DNA from 2 places in the Burkholderia sp. BCC0044 genome. Region 2 is predicted to be linked to the other one. Evidence: riboswitches for the same ligand, from Rfam matches in the RefSeq annotation. Region 2 holds a riboswitch; the other holds the start of a gene.

Region 1 (3,257 bases), on a different contig from region 2:
CAGCCGCGCGCGCGTGATGCCTTCGGCGACCATCCTCGCGTCGCACAGGATCGGCGCGCCGGCCGCGAGCGCCGTGCGGCCGGCCGTGCCGGCGCCGGCCGAGAAGCGCAGGTCGTACGCGACGTCGACCATCCCGCTCGCGTGAATCACGCGCACCGCGAGTTTCTCGAGATCGGGCGGCACCTGCGACAGGTCGGCCTCGGCGCGGATCGTCGCGAACGACTGGCGGTAGATTTCCTGCCCGTCGCGAATATAGTCAAGCATCGGTGGTGTCCTGGCTGTGCCGCGCGTCCATGAGTCGGACCGCGGCCTGGTCAATCGTCAGATGGCGCGCGAGCGGGGCGCCGAGGCCCGCGGCTGCGTCGCGCCGGTAAAGGTCGTAATGTCCGGGCGCCACCGCGACGAGCGTATAAAGGTCGTAATGTCCGGGCGCCACCGCGACGAGCGTATGCGCGGCGGGGTGCGACAGCGCGCAGTGGCGCTCGCAACCGGTCAGATGCACGTCGAGCGGACGGCCAAGTCGCGCGGCGAGCGCGCGCGCGTCGTGTTTCGTGTCGGCGTGCGCTTTCGCGCAGCCCGCGCTGCCGGTGCAGGCGACGAGCGTCGCCAGCGGGTCGGACGCTGCGCACACGAGGCCGATCGACGCGAGGGCTTCGTATGTCGCAGCCGCACGTTCGTTCGGCACGCCGTGCATGAACACGCCTTGCCACGGCGTCATCGACAGCGTGCCGTCGCCGTCGGCTTCGGCCAGCGCGGCGAGCCGTTCCAGTTGCGCCGCGTCGAGCCGCCCGAGCGCGAACTGCGCGCCGACGCTGCAACGCGCCGCATCGCGCGACGGGTGCGCGCCGAAACGTAACGCAGGGTCGGCACGCGTGCGCCGCCAGCCGGCGAGCGCCGGATCGGCCGCGAGCGGGAAGGGCAGATAGTGTTGCGCGCGGTGGAACAGCGTGCGTTCGTCGCACGTCGCCAGCAATGCGCGCATCCGCGTGACGTCGGCCGGCGCGAGATCGAGGAACGCGAGCAGCAGCGCGCGAACCAGCGCGACGCCCTGATCGATCGACACGTCGACCGACGCGGGCCGGTCGCCGTGCGCAACCGGCGGACAGCCGGCCAGCCCCGCCGCGAGACGTACCGCGCCGTCGCCGCGACGCCACGCGGCGAGCCAGATGTCGTGCGGATGATCGAGCGCGGCGACGGTTTCGCCACCGTCGAGCTGGATCGAGCATTTCGGCGACAGTTCGCCGCGACGCGGCTCGCTCGCCAGCATGTCGAGCAGCGGCCCGGCGAGCGCGTGGCTATCGACGAGCGCGGCGGGGTCGTGCCCGGCGAGCGGGCTCAGCATCAGGTTGCGCACGTCGTCGCTCGCCGCGAGCGCGGCCGCATCGAAGGCGGCATTGTCGGCGCTTGCGCGCGGGCCGAGCCCCGCATCGAGCAACGCATGCGCGAGCGCATCGGCCGCGCCGTCGCGAATGCCGCGCAGCTGGAGATTCGCGCGATTGGTCGCATCGATCGCGCCGGAGCCGTACCGGCGCGCGGCAGCGGCGATCGCGTGCGCCTGCCGTGCGTCGAGCCGGCCGCCCGGCAGCTTGATCCGGCACAGCCCGCCGTCGGCGGCCGCGACCACGCGCACAAGCCCCGGGCAGGCCGACGGGCGCACGACGGGCGATGCAGGAATCGAATCGGGGGCGGAATTCAACGGGATACCGGAACAGGGTGTGGCGCCGCGGCCAACGCATCGGTACACCCCGCCCGACGCCGACTGGCACGCACGCACTTTCTGGCCGGCAGGTCTCCTGGCTGACAGGTCGGCGCCGTCTCCCGGCCTTCCCGGTGAAACCAGTGGCATGAGGAGGAGATCGGCTCGCTGTCTACAGTTGCGGGGGCAGCCACAGCGGCGCGCGGCGCGCCCTGTGTTCCCTCTTCGGCCCCGAAGGGCACCGGCGAACGAACGGCCGTAGGATACCCGATTTCGGCCGCGATTCGCGACCGGCTGGCCGTTCGCGGCGGGCGAAGCGGGCAATGGCCGGGCGCGGGCGGGCCGGCAGATGAAACGCCGGGTCGAACACGGTACCATGCCGTTTTTTGCAATGCGGACGGCTGCACCGGCGCTTTCGCGGCCGCGCGGCGACACGATGAAATCGAACGATGGGGAAGGGTGCATGACGGCGTGGCTGACGGTAGTGGGCATCGGCGACGACGGTTACGCGGGGCTCGGACGCCACGCGCGGCGCGCGCTGCTCGACGCGACGCACGTGGTCGGCGCGAAACGGCATCTCGACATGCTGCCCGCGCGGCTGCGGGCCGCGCGCGAAGCATGGCCGTCGCCGTTCGACCTGTCGGGGCTGCTCGCGCGCCGCGGCGCGCCCGTATGCGTGCTCGCGAGCGGCGACCCGATGCTGTTCGGCGTCGGCGCGACGCTCGCCCGCGCGCTTTCTCCCGACGAATGGCGCGTGCTGCCCGCGCCGTCGTCGCTGTCGCTCGCGGCCGCACGCCTGGGCTGGGCGCTGCAGGACGTCGGCGCCGTCTCGCTCGTCGGGCGTCCGCTCGCGACGCTGGCGCGCCACCTGCTGCCGGGCCGGCGCCTGTTCGTGCTGAGCGCCGACGGCCGCACGCCGGCCGCGGTCGCGGCCGAACTCGCCGCCCGCGGCTTCGGGCCGACGCGCATCAGCGTGTTCGAACATCTGGGCGGCCCGCTCGAGCGGCGGATCGACGGCCTCGCGCAGGACTGGAACGTCGACGAAACGGCCGCACTCAATCTCGTCGCACTCGACTGCCGGGCGGGCCCCGACGCGCCGCGCCGCGCGCTCACGCCCGGCCTGCCCGACGACGCGTACCGCCACGACGGCCAGCTCACCAAGCGCGACCTGCGCGCGATGACGCTCGGGCGCCTCGCGCCCGCGGCCGGCGAACTGCTGTGGGACGTCGGCGCCGGCAGCGGCTCGATCGGCGTCGAATGGATGCGCGCGCATCCATCCTGCCAGGCGATCGCGATCGAAGCGCATGCGGAACGGCTGCGCTTCATCGAACACAACCGCGATACGCTCGGCGTGCCGGGCCTGCAGCTCGTCGCGGGCCGTGCGCCCGATGCGCTCGCGGGGCTCGCCGCGCCCGACGCGATCTTCGTCGGCGGCGGCGCGACCGCGCCTGGCGTGCTCGACACGTGCTGGGCAGCGCTGAAACCCGGCGGGCGGCTGGTCGCGAACGCGGTCACGCTGCAGGGCGAGATCGCGCTCGCCGCGTGGCGCGATGCGCATGGC
Region 2 (3,257 bases):
GAGTTCCGTTGCGGCGGCGCGTACTGACCAGATTTGACCTTTGGCGCGCGCCTACTTCATCAACTTTTCGGTGATGAATCGCCATTCGGCCCGCGTGACGGGCGTGATCGACAACCGGTTGCCGCGGGCGAGCACGCGCATGTCGGCGAGCTCGTCGTGCTCGCGCAGCGCGGCGAGCGGCACGAGCGGCGACTTCTTCACGAAGCGCACGTCGACGAGCAGCCAGCGTGGCGCTTCCTGCGTCGATTTCGGGTCGTAATAGGGGCTTTTCGGATCGAACTGCGTGGGATCGGGGTAGGGCGTGGACGATACTTCGGCGAGCCCCGCGATGCCCGGCTCGGGGCAACTCGAGTGATAGAACAGTACGCCGTCGCCGATCTTCATCGTGTCGCGCATGAAATTGCGCGCCTGATAGTTGCGCACGCCGGTCCACGGCAGCGAGCGCTGCGGTGCGTTGGCGAGATCGTCGATGCTTGCTTCGTCCGGTTCGGACTTCATCAGCCAGTATTGCATGGTCGTGATCGACGCAGAAAAAGGCCGCTACAAAAGGAAACGGCATCGGGCGTTACCCGATGCCGTTGGATAGGCCCCCGCCTTGGCCGCTAGGCCGGCATCCTGAACCTGAGGTTCAGAATTGGTCGCAGTTAGCAGCACTTCGGGTACATCAGACAGAGTGACGCGCGCGCCCGTGCTACAAATTTCCGCAACCGTGCACATGGCATTGGTTCAAGGAATATATGACCTTGGCGAACCAGGCAGGGAAGCTGACTGAACTGTGTTTCGATGCGCCAATTTGACCACCGTTGACCGTCGAGATCAAGCGGAATCGACGCATCGTTTCAACCGTTACTGCGTCTCGTGCTGTGCGAGCACCGCGCCGAGCTGTTCGTTCATCTGATGCATTGTACGACGGATTTCCTCCGCCGGAAATGCTTCACCGTGCCGCACGCTCGTTTGCAGTCGCAGCAATTCCGATGCAAGCGACAGCGCCGCCATCACCGCGATGCGATCGGTGCCGCGCACCGAGCTGTTCGAGCGGATTTTCGACATTTCGGCGTCGACGCGCGCGACCGCTTCGAGCAGCGCCGCTTCGGTCTCGGCCGAACAGGCGAGCCGATAGGCCTGACCGAGAATCGAGACTTCGATCTGCTTGGTGCTCATGCATGTTCTCCGTGGCTGGCCGCGTCATCGCCATCCGTGCGCGCCTGCGCATCGAGCAGGTCGAGCTGGTTGTCGGCTTGCTCCGCGCCCTTCGAGCGCGGCAGCTTTTCGAGAATCGCGTTCAGTTTCACCTGGGCGTCGTCGATCTTCGCCGACAGCGTGTCGCGCTCGGCCGCGAGCGCATTGCGTTCGTCGCGCAGCTGCGCGAGTTCCGCGCGGACCGTGTCCGCTTCCGCGCGCAATTGCGCGACCTGCTCCTCGAGCGCGAGCCGTTCCGAGTGATAGCGCTTGTTCAGCGAAATCAGACGGCCAATATTTTGAGACAGGGTTTCGAGTTCGTTGAGCATTTGCTGCGTCCTCTAAAGACCCAGCATTTTAGCGCGGAATACCGCGCAATCCGACATCTGTAACGTTTCCAGTCGTAACACCCCTGCTTCTTGCCGCGAATCGGCGCGTCCCGCGCGGGTCCGGATGCTTCCTTGACGCTCGCGCGACCGGCTCCTAAACTGGCGCCGCCTCGGTGCTCGCGCGCAGGACGCGCGGTTAAACGGGAAGCAGGGTGTGGGCTCCACGAGCGCGCCAACCTGCGCTGCCCCCGCAACGGTAAGCGGCCGCGTCGCGTGACGCAGGCCGGCTCGGGCGCGTTTCGCGTGCAGGTCGCTCGCGGGCGCGGGCCACTGCGCGTCATCGCGCGGGAAGGCGAGCCGGTCCGCCGCCAGCCCGGATACCGGCCGAGACGGGGAGCCCGCACGGGCTCCATGACGCGCGGCCTGCGGGGAAGCGGGGCGCGCAATGTTTCACGGAACGTCCTTCGATGCCGACCCCAATCGTCCGCCACGCGCCCCTGTCGCGCCCGGCCGGCTGCCGCAAGCGGATGCGCCGCGCGTCGTGCGCGCGGCCGTGCGCGGCATGAGCGCCGCGCGCGCCGCCGTCATCTGGGCCGCGCTGGCCGCCGTGGTCGCGCTGCTGTTCGTCGCGTCGCTGTCGATCGGCAGCGTGCCGATGTCGCCATGGCAAGCGCTCGCGTCGCTCGTGCCGCACGGCGGCGATACCCTGTTCGCCGATATCGTGCGCACGCTGCGCCTGCCGCGCGCGCTCGCGGGCTTCGCGTGCGGCGCGCTGCTCGCGCTGGCGGGCGCGTTGTTGCAGGTGCTGCTGCGCAATCCGCTCGCGGAGCCGTACGTGCTGGGCGTGTCCGGCGGCGCGGCCGGCTTCGCGCTCGTCGCGATGATCGCAGGGGGCGCATGGTGGCTCGTCGACGCATCCGCGTTCGCCGGTTCGCTCGTATCGGTCGCGCTCGTGCTGGGGCTCGCGAGGCGCGAGCTGTGGCGCGGCGAATCGCGCGACGCGTCGCCGCGGCTGCTGCTCACGGGCGTCGTGATCGCGGCGGGGTGGGGCGCGCTCGTCACGCTGTTGCTGTCGCTCGCGCCCGACGCGCGGCTGCGCGGCATCATCTTCTGGCTGACGGGCGACCTGAGTGGCGCGACGGCGCCGTGGTTCGCGTGGGGCGCGCTGCTGCTGAGCGCAGGCGTCGCGCTGCCGGCCGCGCCGCAACTGAACGTGCTGCTGCGCGGCGATGCGACCGCGCTCGCGCTCGGCGTGCCGGTCGCGCGGCTGCGCGTGCGGATCTATCTCGTCGCGTCGCTGGCCGCCGCGGCCGCGGTGACGACGGCCGGCACGATCGGCTTCGTCGGGCTCGTCGTGCCGCATGCATTGCGGCTCGCGTTCGGCAACGACCAGCGGATGCTGCTGCCGGCCGCGATGCTCGCGGGCGGCGGCGGCGTGATGGCGGCCGACCTCCTCGCGCGCACCGCGATCGCGCCCGCGCAATTGCCGGTCGGCGTGATGACCGCGTTGATCGGCGTGCCGGTGTTCCTGTGGATGTTGCTGAGGAGACCGATGCGATGACGGGCCCCGCACTGAACGCCGCTGCCGGCGACATGTACTACACGGCCGTCGACCTGACGCTGAAAGCCGGCGCGCGCACGCTGCTCGACTGCTTCACGCAGGCGTTCCGCCCCGGCGAGATCTGGTGCGTCGCCGGGCCGAACGGCGCGGGCAAGACGACGCTGCTCGCCACGCTCGCCGGATTGCAG

What was found. A riboswitch is a leader RNA that binds a small molecule or an ion and turns the genes downstream of it on or off. The one in region 2 is predicted to bind cobalamin.
Region 1: linked by a shared signal. The riboswitch ahead of cobG (precorrin-3B synthase) and the one ahead of HWX14_RS31390 (iron ABC transporter permease) in region 2 are both predicted to bind cobalamin.

Annotation. Positions count from the first base shown of each region.
Region 1 covers NZ_CADFDO010000001.1:620,447-623,703, reverse strand. Annotated here, with positions in the region: gene HWX14_RS02840 (precorrin-8X methylmutase) at 1-264, opposite strand, end outside; gene cobG (precorrin-3B synthase) at 257-1,657, opposite strand; cobalamin riboswitch at 1,766-1,957, opposite strand; gene cbiE (precorrin-6y C5,15-methyltransferase (decarboxylating) subunit CbiE) at 2,160-3,257, shown strand, end outside.
Region 2 covers NZ_CADFDO010000006.1:245,637-248,893, reverse strand. Annotated here, with positions in the region: gene HWX14_RS31410 (EVE domain-containing protein) at 52-513, opposite strand; RNA gene ssrS (6S RNA) at 584-765, opposite strand; gene HWX14_RS31400 (cell division protein ZapA) at 847-1,161, opposite strand; gene HWX14_RS31395 (hypothetical protein) at 1,158-1,508, opposite strand; cobalamin riboswitch at 1,663-1,912, shown strand; gene HWX14_RS31390 (iron ABC transporter permease) at 1,954-3,069, shown strand; gene HWX14_RS31385 (ABC transporter ATP-binding protein) at 3,066-3,257, shown strand, end outside.